2 regions of the Alcaligenes ammonioxydans genome follow, and region 1 is predicted to be linked to the other one. Evidence: riboswitches for the same ligand, from Rfam matches in the RefSeq annotation. Region 1 holds a riboswitch; the other holds the start of a gene.
What was found. Region 1 has a riboswitch for glycine ahead of FE795_RS06225 (amino acid permease). Riboswitches for the same ligand answer to the same signal wherever they lie in the genome.

Region 1 (5,904 bases):
ATTGGACCGCGCCGTAGGTGGTCTCGCCTTGAGCCCAGGAGCGCATGGCAAAGTCATAGCTGCGGGTCAGGAAAACCCAGGCGAAGGGGAAAAAGAAAATCAGGTAACCTGCAATTTCCGTCCATTTGCGGACGGCAGGAGAAAAGCGCTGGATGAGCAGATCGACGCGGACGTGGGCCTGGTGCTTGAGTGCGTAGGCGCCCAACATCAGAAAGTAAAACCCATATAGCTGCTTGGTGACGTCAAAAGTCCAGCGTGTGGGCTGGTTCATCACGTAGCGCATGAAGACTTCGTAAATAATGATGGTGGAAAAAATGATGGCGATAAAGGAAATAAGCTTCCCTATCCATTCATTGAGCGAGTCGATTAGACGTAAAACCATGCTTGTCCCTTTTGTACATTCTTATTGGCTACACATCGGGTTTAGTCTATGAGTAAGCTTTGCCGTGTCACAACTTGGGTTTACCCTTACGTCAACCTGAGAGAAGGCATTAAGGGTAATAAGGTGTAAATGAGGGCGTGTAAAAGGTTTTTCCGTCTGAATCTGTGTTATTGGCGTGAAATATCGGGGGCCTAAAGGGTTGGGGGCTCTCGGCTACCGCTTGTCTGCACATAGAAAAAGCCACCCCAAAGGGTGGCTTTCGAGTGCCGGGCTTCAGCCCTTGCTCCAGGTCTACTCTCCCACGATTGCAGGATGAGAGGTCGTCTGTGGGTGCGGACCTACGCCTGTGGAGCCAGCCCCTGGCTGCGGCAACACGGCCCCTGGCAGGGCCGTGTTGGGCGCAGGGGATCTTAACGGACGCTTTGCGCCGCCAGGCCCAGGGCCAGATGCTGTTTCATGCGTTTCTTGTAGAAAGGCAGGCAGATGAACAGCGCCAGGAACCAGAACGGCGTGGCAATCAGGCCGATCAGGGTTTCTTCTTCCTGGCTGAACAGATAGAGCGCGAAGGCAAAGAAAGCCAGGGTCAGGTAACACATGGGAATCGCAAAGGGCATTTTGTAGCTCGATGCGGCATGGGCTTCGGGGCGAACCCGGCGGTACTTCAGGTAGGTGATCAGGATCACGGCCCAGACAAAGATAAAGCAGATGCTGGCCACGGTGGTCACGATGGTGAACACACGCATGACATCGCCTTCTGCATACAGCAGGAACAGGCTGGACAGCAACAGGGCGCAAGAATAGATCAGGCCATTGCGGGGGGTACCATTGCGCGACAGCTGGCTGAATGCTTCAGGAGCCAGCTTGTTCTTGGACAGACCGTACAACATGCGGCCTGTCGAGAACATGCCGCTGTTGGCCGAGGACAGGGCCGAGGTCAACACCACGAAGTTGATGATGGCAGCGGCTGCACCTACGCCGATCAGCAAGAACATGTTCACAAAGGGGCTCTTGTTGGGGGCCACAATATCCCAGGGAGTGACGGTCATGATGGCGGTCAGGGCCAGCACGTAAAACACAATCACGCGAACGGGAATCTTGTTGATGGCTTTGGGCAGGTTCTTGGCAGGGTCCGCTGTTTCAGCCGAGGCCGTACCCACCAGCTCAATACCCACGAATGCGAAGATGGCGATCTGGAAGGCAGCAAAAAAGCCACCCAGGCCATTGGGGAACATCCCGCCCCGATCCCACAAGTGGGTCAGGCTGGCTTTTTCACCGGTTGGGCCCACAAAGCCGGTAAACAGCAGATACGCACCCACGCCAATCAGGGCCACAATGGCAATAATCTTGACCAGTGCAAACCAGAACTCCAGCTCACCAAATAATTTGGCCGACAGCAGATTAAAGACCAGCAAAAAAGCAATGCAGGCCAGTCCTGGTAACCACAATGGAATATCCGGCCACCAGAATTGGGTATAGCCGGTAATGGCCACAATATCTGCAATCCCAATGACTACCCAGCAAAACCAATAACTCCAGCCCAGAAAATAGCCCATGGTCGGGCCTAGAATATCGGCGGCGAAATCGACAAAAGATTTGTATTCCAGATTATGCAGAAGCAATTCTCCCATTGCCCGCATAACAAAAAACAAAAAGAACCCGATGATCATGTACGTAAACAAGACCGAGGGGCCGGCCAGGCTGATCGTGCGGCCTGATCCCATAAATAGCCCTGTGCCGATAGCGCCTCCAATTGCTATCAGTTGCAGGTGCCGGTTTTTCAACGAGCGCTGCAGTCCAGATGAATGTTGCTGAGACACACTGTTCTCCTGATTTTTATTCGTTCAAATGCGTAATTATGACTGTGCTGCGAGAAAACAAAGGGTACAACCCGTCCTCAAGGACGGTTTTCTTGATACCGATCTAAATATGATGGGGAGCGCACAACAGTCCTCCTTGTTCTGATGACATGAAATGTCAGAACAGACCTGTGTGCGATTAAAAATAGAAATAAAGTAGTGGTGGGTCAGGCGTCCAGAAAAGGCACCTGACTATCTGCTCATAGATAGACTCCGGACAAATAGGTGAACAAAGACCATATGGTCTCTGTACCCCCTCTGTCCGTTTACCTGAGAGCTTATCCATCGGTTCGCGATGGTCCCCTTCGGTGGGCACGGGTGTGCCTCTCTCCAGATGGTCAAAGGTTCAGGATTCTTTTGCCTGAGAGATTCCGGGGTCGTTGCTCCGTCGGCGCTTCATCAATGTGAAGACTCTCACCTGAACCGTTATTGACGCCGCTATTGTATAGACAGGCAAAAAGCGATGACTACTAGCGTTAACCTGTAGTGTTTTAAGACGGGTAATTCTTGTTTCTTGGCCGGTTTTGTGGCTATGTGGGACCGCAGACATGAGGCGCAGAACGCTTGGCAGCTGGGCACTGAAGCGGGCCGATGCGATGCATCAGAGGGTCGACAGGCTTAAGAGCGTTTAGCAAGCGGGTGTCAATGACAAGCAAGGCGTAACGCAAGGGGAGTGACTAAGGTTATGGCGGGTCCTGCTCAAGCCGCAGCTCGCGGCTATGAATCGTGCGACCGAAGTGATGTTTCCACAGCTTGATGCCCATCGCGCCGGATCGATCCAGCGATGAACCCACGGTTAGATCGGTAATCAGGGTGGGATGCAGCCCAGCATCAAACAAGGCAAAACCCGCAGCCAGCACGCAGGTATCGGTCTGAATACCGCAGACCAGAATGCGATCGGCCTGATACTGCCGCAGATACTCCATTGCAGCAGGGCTGGGTGTGTAACCATGCTTGATGAAGATGGCGTCGGCATCGATCAGGCAGCAATCATCGCGCGGCGGACACCAGCCGAGCTGACTGAGGAAAGGGGTTTGGGACTCGTCATGCTGCTCGATCAGCGCCTGCAGCAATGCTAGCCTCAGGAGCGTCGGGCAGCCTGCAGGGTGGTCCATCAAACCCCTATTGAAACACGGGCTCAGGAGTTGGGGCGTGCCCAGACCAGGCGCGAGCCAATCACGATCCCCAGCACCGCCAGCAAGGAGGTGGCGGACAAGGTAGACAGGCCACTCAAGCCCTGGCCGATGGTGCAGCCCAGGGCCAGCACACCGCCTACGCCCATCAGGGTGCCGCCGGTCATGGCACGCAGCATGTGGCGCGGTGATTCAAAGCCTTCCAGTTTCCAGCGTCGGCGCAGCAGAGCACTCAGGCAGGAACCGGCCAGCACACCCGCCACCATCAGGATGGTAAAGCGTGGACTCATGCCGGTGGAGATCATGGCGTATTGAATACTTTCCCCAATCGGGGCCACAAAGCTCAGCGAGCTGACGGGCACAGGCTCGAAGGGGTCATCGCCCAGCCAACCGGTGGTCAGCCAGCCTGCTACGATCAGCAGCCCGATAAAGGCGCCTGCCAGCAGATCACTCAGCCGCTGGCCGTCCAGACGGGGGCGCAGGGAAAAGGCGATTAAAGCGGCAACGAGCAGCGCAATGACGATGGATCGTACGGGGCCTGCGGGCAGGGTGACGGCAGGCAGGGTGATGCTGCTGACTTGGGCGAGGTTCATGCGTAGCGGGGCCAGCAGTCCGGTCAAGGTCATGTAAGCGGCGATACCCAGGCATAACAGCACTACAAAAGAGCGCAAATTACCTTGCCCCAACAGAATCAGAGCGCGGGCACCGCAGCCATTGGCCAAGGTCATTCCTATACCAAACAGCACGCCACCGACCGGCACCAGCAGCCAGGAAAAGGTCGGATTCAGGTACAAGACCTTGTCCAGGCTGATCAGCCCACTGCCTGCAGCCAGTTGTGTACCGGCCAGGGCCACGGCCAGCGCCAGGGCAAAGCCCTGGAGCTTGTAGCCGCTGCGCCCGGACCAGCGCTCGGTTAAACCACGATAAAAGCAAAAACCACTGAGCTGGCCACTCATGCCAAAGAGCAGACCAATGGCCAAGCTGACCCACAGTACAAGTTCTGTATTCATCATGTGCGCTGGAGAGGGAACGGGATTGAAACCACTTAGCCTTGGGTGCCCCAGATGTCGCGACTGATTGCGGCATACCAGGCCTCGCCATACTGGGCTTCCTGCTTGCGAAAGGCCGGGCTGGCTTCTTTGGGGCTGACCCCGCCGGAGGCTTCGGCCAACTTGTCATCGGCAAAGGCGTACAAATGCCCCACGGAAATGCCATAGTCAGGAGCGATCAAACTGTAGCAGGTATTGCTCAGGGTCGCCTGTGGCACGGGCTTGCCGTTCAAGGCATTGATGATGGCAGCCGCTGCCAGCTTGGCTTGTGTGTTGGCCGAGAAGCCGGACTTGGGCATGGGCGAGGCAATGGTGGCATCGCCCACCACATAGATGTCTTTGACCTGCTCGGATTCGAAGGTATGCGGGTCAATGGGCACCCAGCCGCTGGCGTTGGTGACACCGGCCTGTTCGGCAATGGTTCCCGCTTTTTGAGGCGGAATCACGTTGAGCACATCGGCCTTGTGGATTTCGCCAAACTCGGTTTCCACGCTGAGCTTGGCGGCATCCACGCGGGTGACTTTGCCGTCCTTGGAGAAGGGCACCCATTCGATCATGTCGCCATAGACGTGTTTCCAACCGTCCTGAAACAGGCCTTGTTTGGAGAAGCTGTCTTTGGCATCCAGAATCAGAATCTTGGACTTGGGTTTGTTCTGCTTGAAGTAGTGAGCCACCATGCTGGCGCGCTCGTAGGGGCCAGGCGGGCAGCGGAATGGGTTTTCGGGGGCCACCATAATAAAAGTGCCGCCGTTGGGCATGGCATCGAGCTGGCGTTTGAGCAGCCGGGTTTGCTCACCGGCTTTCCAGGCATGCGGCGCCAACAAGGCGGCGGCCTCGTCATACCCTTCCAGGGTGTTCCAGCGAAAATCAATGCCAGGCGAGAGCAGCAGCTTGTCGTAGGACAGCGTCTGGCCTTTGGACAGGCTCAGGGTTTTGGCCTGGGAGTCCACTGCCGTTGCCCGATCGTGGATCACCTCAATACCCGCTGCACGCAGGTCCTCAAAGCCGTGGCCCTGCTGTTCAAAGCGGCGCAGACCGGCCAGATACAGATTGCTGAATGGGCAGGTGTAGAAGGTGGTGGCCGGTTCGATCAAGGTTACTTTCAGGGATGGATCGCCGCGCTTGAGGTAGCGGGCCGCAGTGGCACCGCCAAAGCCGCCACCGACCACAATCACATGGGCGGAACGGCTGCGTGCATACACCGGCAAGGCACTCAGAGCCAGGCCAGCGGCACTGGTCTTACCGACACGGCTCAGCCATTGGCGACGGGAGGAGTTTACGGGTGTGCTCATGCTTAACGTCCTTGCGCCATGCTGACAGGGGTGGAGGGAAGTGTCGAGAAGTACTGGGCCAGAGCTTGCAGATCCGCATCCTGGTAGCCTTTGACCAGACGGTTCATGATGGTGGTGCCAGCCGGGGGATTGTCAGAGGCAAAGGCACGCAACTGCTCCAGCAAGGCGGCCTGGGGACGGCCTGCCAGCGAG
Region 2 (5,904 bases), 300 kb from region 1:
CGCCTTGCAGCGCTTAAGCCCGGATGGTGGGGGCGCGTGGCGGGTGCTGGAAATGGTGGCCCGCGACAAGCAGTGTCCCCATCCGGATAAAGCCTGCCATGGCCAATCCTGTCCCTTGGCCGAAGGCTTTTACGACCGGCTTCCCGCGGCCCGTCAGCAAGCTCTGGAGCAGCCCATGCTAACTAGCCAGCGCCTGCAGCAAGTGGCTAGCGAACACCAGGTCTGCCCCTATTACTTGAGCCAGGAAATGCTGCGTTGGGCGGACGCCATTGTGGGCGACTACAACTATTTTTTCGACTCACATGCGGTGCTCTATAGCCAGACCCTGGCCCAGCAATGGCGCAGCGCGATCTTGGTGGACGAGGCGCACAATCTGGTAGAACGTGCTCGTTCCATGTATTCCGCGTCCTTCTCGCAAGTGCAGTTGCGCATGGCACGTAAAGCCGCGCCTTCGGCCTTGAAGCGTCATTTCGCTCCATTGACTCGCTTGATGGAGGACCTGATACCCGAGGAAGGCGGTGACCAATGGGGGCTGGAAAAAATCCCGGAGGACTTGCTGGAGCAGTGCGAGTATCTGGCTGCCCGTTTAGGGGCCTATGTAGCGGAGAATCCCCTGCCGCAAGACAGCCCCTTGCTGCTGTTTTATTTCGAGCTACTGTATTTTGTGGACCTGGCCGGGCAGTTCGGCTCGCATTCCTTGTTTGATATTTTGGCGCAGCGCGATGGTGTACTTCTGAACCTGCGCAATATCGTGCCTGCTCCCTTTCTGGCCGAACGCTACGGCGATGCGCACGGCGTGGTGCTGTTCTCCGGCACGTTGAATCCTTCGCAGTTTTATCGTGATGTCTTGGGGCTGCCGCCCAGTACGGCAGAGTTGAACGTAGCATCTCCTTATCGAGCCGAGCAGTTGCGGGTACGTCAATATGCCGGTTTGTCCACGCGTTATGCCGACCGGGCGCAAAGCCTGAGCGGGGTGTGCGATATTGTCGGGCAGGCCTATCAGGAGCAGCCGGGCAACTATCTCTTGTTTTTGAGCAGCTTTGATTATCTGGAGCAGGTCAGCCAGGCCTTGCAGGAGCGCTGGCCGGATATGCCGCTTTGGCATCAGCAACCGGGTATGAGCGATCAGCAAAGAACGCAGTTTCTGGACCGCTTTACGCTGGACGGCAAGGGAGTGGGTTTGGCAGTGCTGGGGGGGGCGTTTTCAGAAGGGGTAGATTTACCCGGTAAACGCTTGATCGGTGCTTTTATTGCCACTTTGGGTTTGCCGCAATTCAACCCGGCCAATGAGTCGGTGCGGCAAGTCATGGCCCGGCTCTTTGGGGAGCGGCGGGCCTATGACTATACCTATCTGTATCCGGGACTACGCAAGATTACACAGGCCGCGGGTCGTGTGATTCGCGATGAACAGGATCAAGGCTTTGTGTATCTGCTGGACGAACGTTATGGGCAGCGGCGGGTGCAGCAGTTGTTGCCGGACTGGTGGCAAATTGAGCAGGTGCGGACTGACGCTCGTTCTGGGCAATCACCTCGGTGATGATCTGCGCAGTGGCGGCGGACAGGGTCCAGCCCAGGTGACCGTGGCCGGTGTTGTAGTACACGCCAGGACGGCTGCCCGCTTTTACGCGCGGCATCATGTCCGGCATCATGGGGCGCAAACCTGCCCACGGTACGACACGGTCGGTAGCCGCGTCGTGGAAGTTGCGACGTGTCCAGTTGGTCAGCGGGGCGATGCGATCGGCGCGTATGTCTTTGTTGGACCCGTTGTATTCCGCGGTGCCGGCCACACGCAGGCGGTCTTTGCCCAGGCGGCTGGTCACAATCTTGGCCTCTTCGTCCAGCAAACTGACCCAGGGGGCTGCATGTTGGGCTTCGGGCGTATCCAGGTACACCGAGATGGAGTAGCCCTTGACGGGATAAATATTGATGTAGTCGCCCAGCATACGGGCCAGGTGGCGGCTGCCTACGCCAGCGCACACGACCAGGGAGTCCACGGACAGCGTATGGGTGTGGGCATCTGCACCTTCGCCGGTACGGAGCTGGATACGGTGCGGTGGGCCGCAATCAATACCCAGGACTTCGGTATCCTGCAGAAACTTCACGCCGCGCTTGGCGCACGCATCGGCCAAGCCGCGGGTGTATTTGTGAATATCGCCGGTGGCGTCCGAGGGCGTGAAGAAACCGCCGTAATAGGTGCCTTGCAGAGCAGGTTCGATCTGATGGATTTCTTCGTTGGTAACGGTACGGCGTTCCAGACCGCCTTTTTGCAGTAGCTGGCTGACTTTTTTGCCAGACTCAAAGCCGCCGGGCGTGTGGTAAATATGCAAAATGCCGCGCTGCTCCAGGTCGAAATCAATATTTTCGTCCTTGGCCCACTGATACAAGTTTTCGCGAGCGGCAATGGCCAGCTTGACGGTCTCGATCGTGTTGCGCTCGTAACCGGAAATTGCCCCCACAAATTGGCCCATCCAGCTGTATTTGTGCCAGCTTGGCTTGGGGTTGAAGAGCAGTGGAGCGTCCTTGCGCATCATCCATTTCAAGCCTTTGAAAATGGTGCTGCGGCTGTTCCAGACCTCGGCATTGCAGGCGGAAAGCTGCCCGCCATTGGCAAAAGAAGTTTCCATCGCGGGGTAGCGAAGGCGGTCAATAACGGTGACTTGATAGCCCTTCAGACTAAGGGCGTAGGCGGTGGTGATTCCGGAAATACCGGCACCAATGACGGCAATATGCGACATAACAGGCTCCTGACAGGTGAATTACCACCGAGTAGTGGCAATACCCCATCTGTCCTGTGACCTGAGAGTTTATCCAACCTGTGCATCTGGCTGGGCTCCTTCGGTGGGCGTCAAACGCCGCTCTCCAGAGTGTCGGGCTGGTACGATCCTTTTGCCTGAGAGATTCCGGGGTGGTTGCTCCGTCGGCGCCTGACTGAACAGGTCTCTTTCATACCGCCTGTAGTGACGCGACTACATTAGCCGCGCTTACAAAAGTTTGCAATCAGGGTAAACCGGGAGCTGTGGGGGGCGGCTCCCGGTTTGGAGCGATGGATCAGGAGGGGTAAATCCACAGTTTGGAGGGCGGCAATTGCAGATGATGCACGCCACTGGGCAGTGGTTCAGGTCCGAAAGCTCGCAGTGTGCCGGCAGTCGGGTCGGCCATGCGGAAAACGTGCTCCCACTTGTCGCCCAGATACATGCTGGTGGATAGCTGCAGTGGCAGCGTATCGGGGCCGGGCTGCGCATTCAGTTGCACTTGTTCGACGCGAATCACGGCGGTGGCGTGCTGGCCGGCGCTCAGAGGAGCGGCGGCATGGCCCCATAACTCCCAACCAGGGCCGCTAAGCCGAGTTTGTTGATCGCGTTGCTCGGTAACCTTGCCTTGCAGATGATTGTTCGAGCCCATGAACTCGGCGGTGTACAGGGTCTTGGGATTGCTGTAGACCTCTTGCGGGGTACCTTGTTGCTCGATTTCGCCACCATTCAGCAACAGGATCCGGTCCGAAATCGCCATGGCCTCCGCCTGGTCATGGGTTACCATCAAAGCGGACAGGCCCATTTTCACAATCAGTTCGCGCAGGAACACGCGGGCCTCTTCACGCAGCTTGGCATCCAGGTTGGACAGTGGCTCATCCAGCAAGATGACCGGGGGGTTGTAAATCAGCGCACGGGCAATGGCCACACGCTGCTGTTGCCCTCCAGACAGTTGGCTGGGGTAGCGCTCGCCCAGGCCTTTCAACCCCAATTGATCCAAAATGGCGTCCACCCTTTGGCGGCTTTGCGCCTTGGAGGTTTTGCGCAGCGTGAGCGGATAAGCCACATTGTCCTGCACGGTCATGTGTGGCCACAAGGCATAGGACTGGAAAACCAGGCCCAGATTGCGCGCCTCGGCGGGCAGGTCGATACGGTTTTGCGAGTCGTACAGCACGTTCTCATTGATGGCGATACGCCCTTGGGAGGGCTGTTCGAGCCCGGCAACCGCACGCAGCAAGGTGGTTTTGCCACTACCCGAGGCCCCCAGCAGGGAAACCACCTCACCTTTGTTCAGGCTCATGGACACGCCTTTCAGGACCGGGTTGCGGTCGTAGGCCAGATGAATGTTGTCTACAGTCAGCTCGGTCATCGTAGTTTTACTCCGAAGCGCAATGCGATGGTCAGGCCAATGACCACCAGAACGATATTGATAAAAGACAGGGCAGCTACAATGTCGATGGCGCCGGTCGCCCATAGTGAAACCAGCATGGAGCCAATGGTTTCCGTGCCCGGTGTGAGCAGGTACACGCCGGTAGAGTATTCCCGCTCAAAAATCAGGAACATCAATAACCAGGACCCGATCAGGCCGAACTTTGCCAGTGGTAAGGTGATTTGACGTGTTACCTGACCGGGACGCGCTCCCGTGCTGCGGGCGGCTTCTTCCAGCTCCGGACCCACTTGTAAAAGGGTGGAGGAGATCAGACGCAAGCCGTAAGCCATCCAGACCACGCTGTAGGCCAGCCAGACGCTGAAGATGGTGCTGCGCAGGGCGCGCAGCGGACTGACGAGCGTGCCTTGCAACCATTCCGCCATGGGCAGGACCGACAAGTAGCCGTTTTCCAGGGACTGATCCAGCCACATGGGCACGAACAGGAACATCCACAAAAAGGCCAGACCCGCCAGTAGACCGGGGACGGCACGGGGTACCAGAACGCTGTAGTCCAGAAAGCGGGTGATGCCGTCTGGCTTGCGGTGCATGGCCAGGCCAATGAAGGTGTAGCAGATGACGGCCAAGGCGCCGCCAAATACACCAATCGCCACTGAGTTCAGAATGGCGCGCAGCAGATTGGCTTGCCCAAACACTTGCCGGAAGGCATCCAGGGAGAGCACGTCCATCAGCGAGACGCCAATCCCCCAGTTGGACACAAAGGCGCGTAAGACTACGCCCACCACCGGGGCAATGACGGTGAAGAACAACCACAGACCGACCAGTGTTGCAGCTGCCCAGCGCCAGCGGCCCAGCGGCAAGGCACGTGCCTGGGAGGCTTTGCCCTTGACGGTTACGAAGCGGTTGGCGGTGCGCATCAGACGGCGTTGCAGCATCACGAGCGGGATAGTCATGGCAATCAGGACGACTGCCACAGCCGCCATCAGGTGGTAGGACGGAATGCCGAGCTTGTTGGTGAGCTTGTATAGATAGGTGGCCAGTACCAGGTGGCCTTCAGGGTCGCCGAGCACCAGCACCAGACCAAATACTTCCAGCCCCAGAAAAAAGAGCAGAACGCAGGCGTACAGGATGGCGGGACGCACCATGGGCAGGCTGACCGAGCGCATGACCTGCCAGGGGCTGGCACCGGCGCTGCGGGCGGCTTCTTCCACATCCGAGCCCATGCTGCGCAAGGCCGAGGAAATGTACAGATAGGCGTGGGGAACGTGCGTCAGACCGGCAATGATGACAATGCTGGTGAAGGAGTAAATGCTCCAGGGGACAAAGCCGATCAGCTCCAGCGTCCAGGTGGAGAAGAAACCGACGGGTCCGGCGGCAACAATATAGCCAAAGCCCAGCACCATGGGCGAGACGAAAATCGGGACCAGAATGAGCGGTTCAATCCAGGTACGGCCGGGTAAATCGGTACGTACCATCAGGAAGGCCAGGATGCCGCCCAAAGGAATCGAAATACCGGCCAGGCCAAAGGCCATGATGAAACCGCTCCCCAGTGCTTTGTAAAAGTCCGGGTCGTCGAAGATGAAACGGAAAGCATCCAGCCCCAGAGACTTGTCAGTCGCAAAAAAGGGGGCCGATAGCAGGCTTTGGATGATGATCAGGCTAAGCGGCACATAAATGGCCAATGCCGTGATCAGAACAACGACATGGCGTGGCCAGGCCTGCCACCGAAGGCGTAAGGCTTGCATGATAAGGATTCCAGGCGGTAAA

Region 2: another riboswitch for glycine. It lies ahead of FE795_RS17260 (D-amino acid dehydrogenase); the one in region 1 lies ahead of FE795_RS06225 (amino acid permease).

The regions. Positions count from the first base shown of each region.
Region 1 covers NZ_CP049362.1:1,378,765-1,384,668, forward strand. Annotated here, with positions in the region: gene FE795_RS06220 (TRAP transporter small permease subunit) at 1-382, opposite strand, end outside; gene FE795_RS06225 (amino acid permease) at 793-2,163, opposite strand; glycine riboswitch at 2,578-2,667, opposite strand; gene FE795_RS06230 (isochorismatase family protein) at 2,922-3,353, opposite strand; gene FE795_RS06235 (YeeE/YedE family protein) at 3,377-4,384, opposite strand; gene FE795_RS06240 (NAD(P)/FAD-dependent oxidoreductase) at 4,417-5,712, opposite strand; gene FE795_RS06245 (c-type cytochrome) at 5,715-5,904, opposite strand, start outside.
Region 2 covers NZ_CP049362.1:1,673,887-1,679,790, forward strand. Annotated here, with positions in the region: partial or broken gene FE795_RS17255 (ATP-dependent DNA helicase) at 53-1,429, shown strand; gene FE795_RS17260 (D-amino acid dehydrogenase) at 1,374-2,735, opposite strand; glycine riboswitch at 2,784-2,864, opposite strand; glycine riboswitch at 2,869-2,956, opposite strand; gene FE795_RS07585 (ABC transporter ATP-binding protein) at 3,049-4,119, opposite strand; gene FE795_RS07590 (ABC transporter permease) at 4,116-5,882, opposite strand.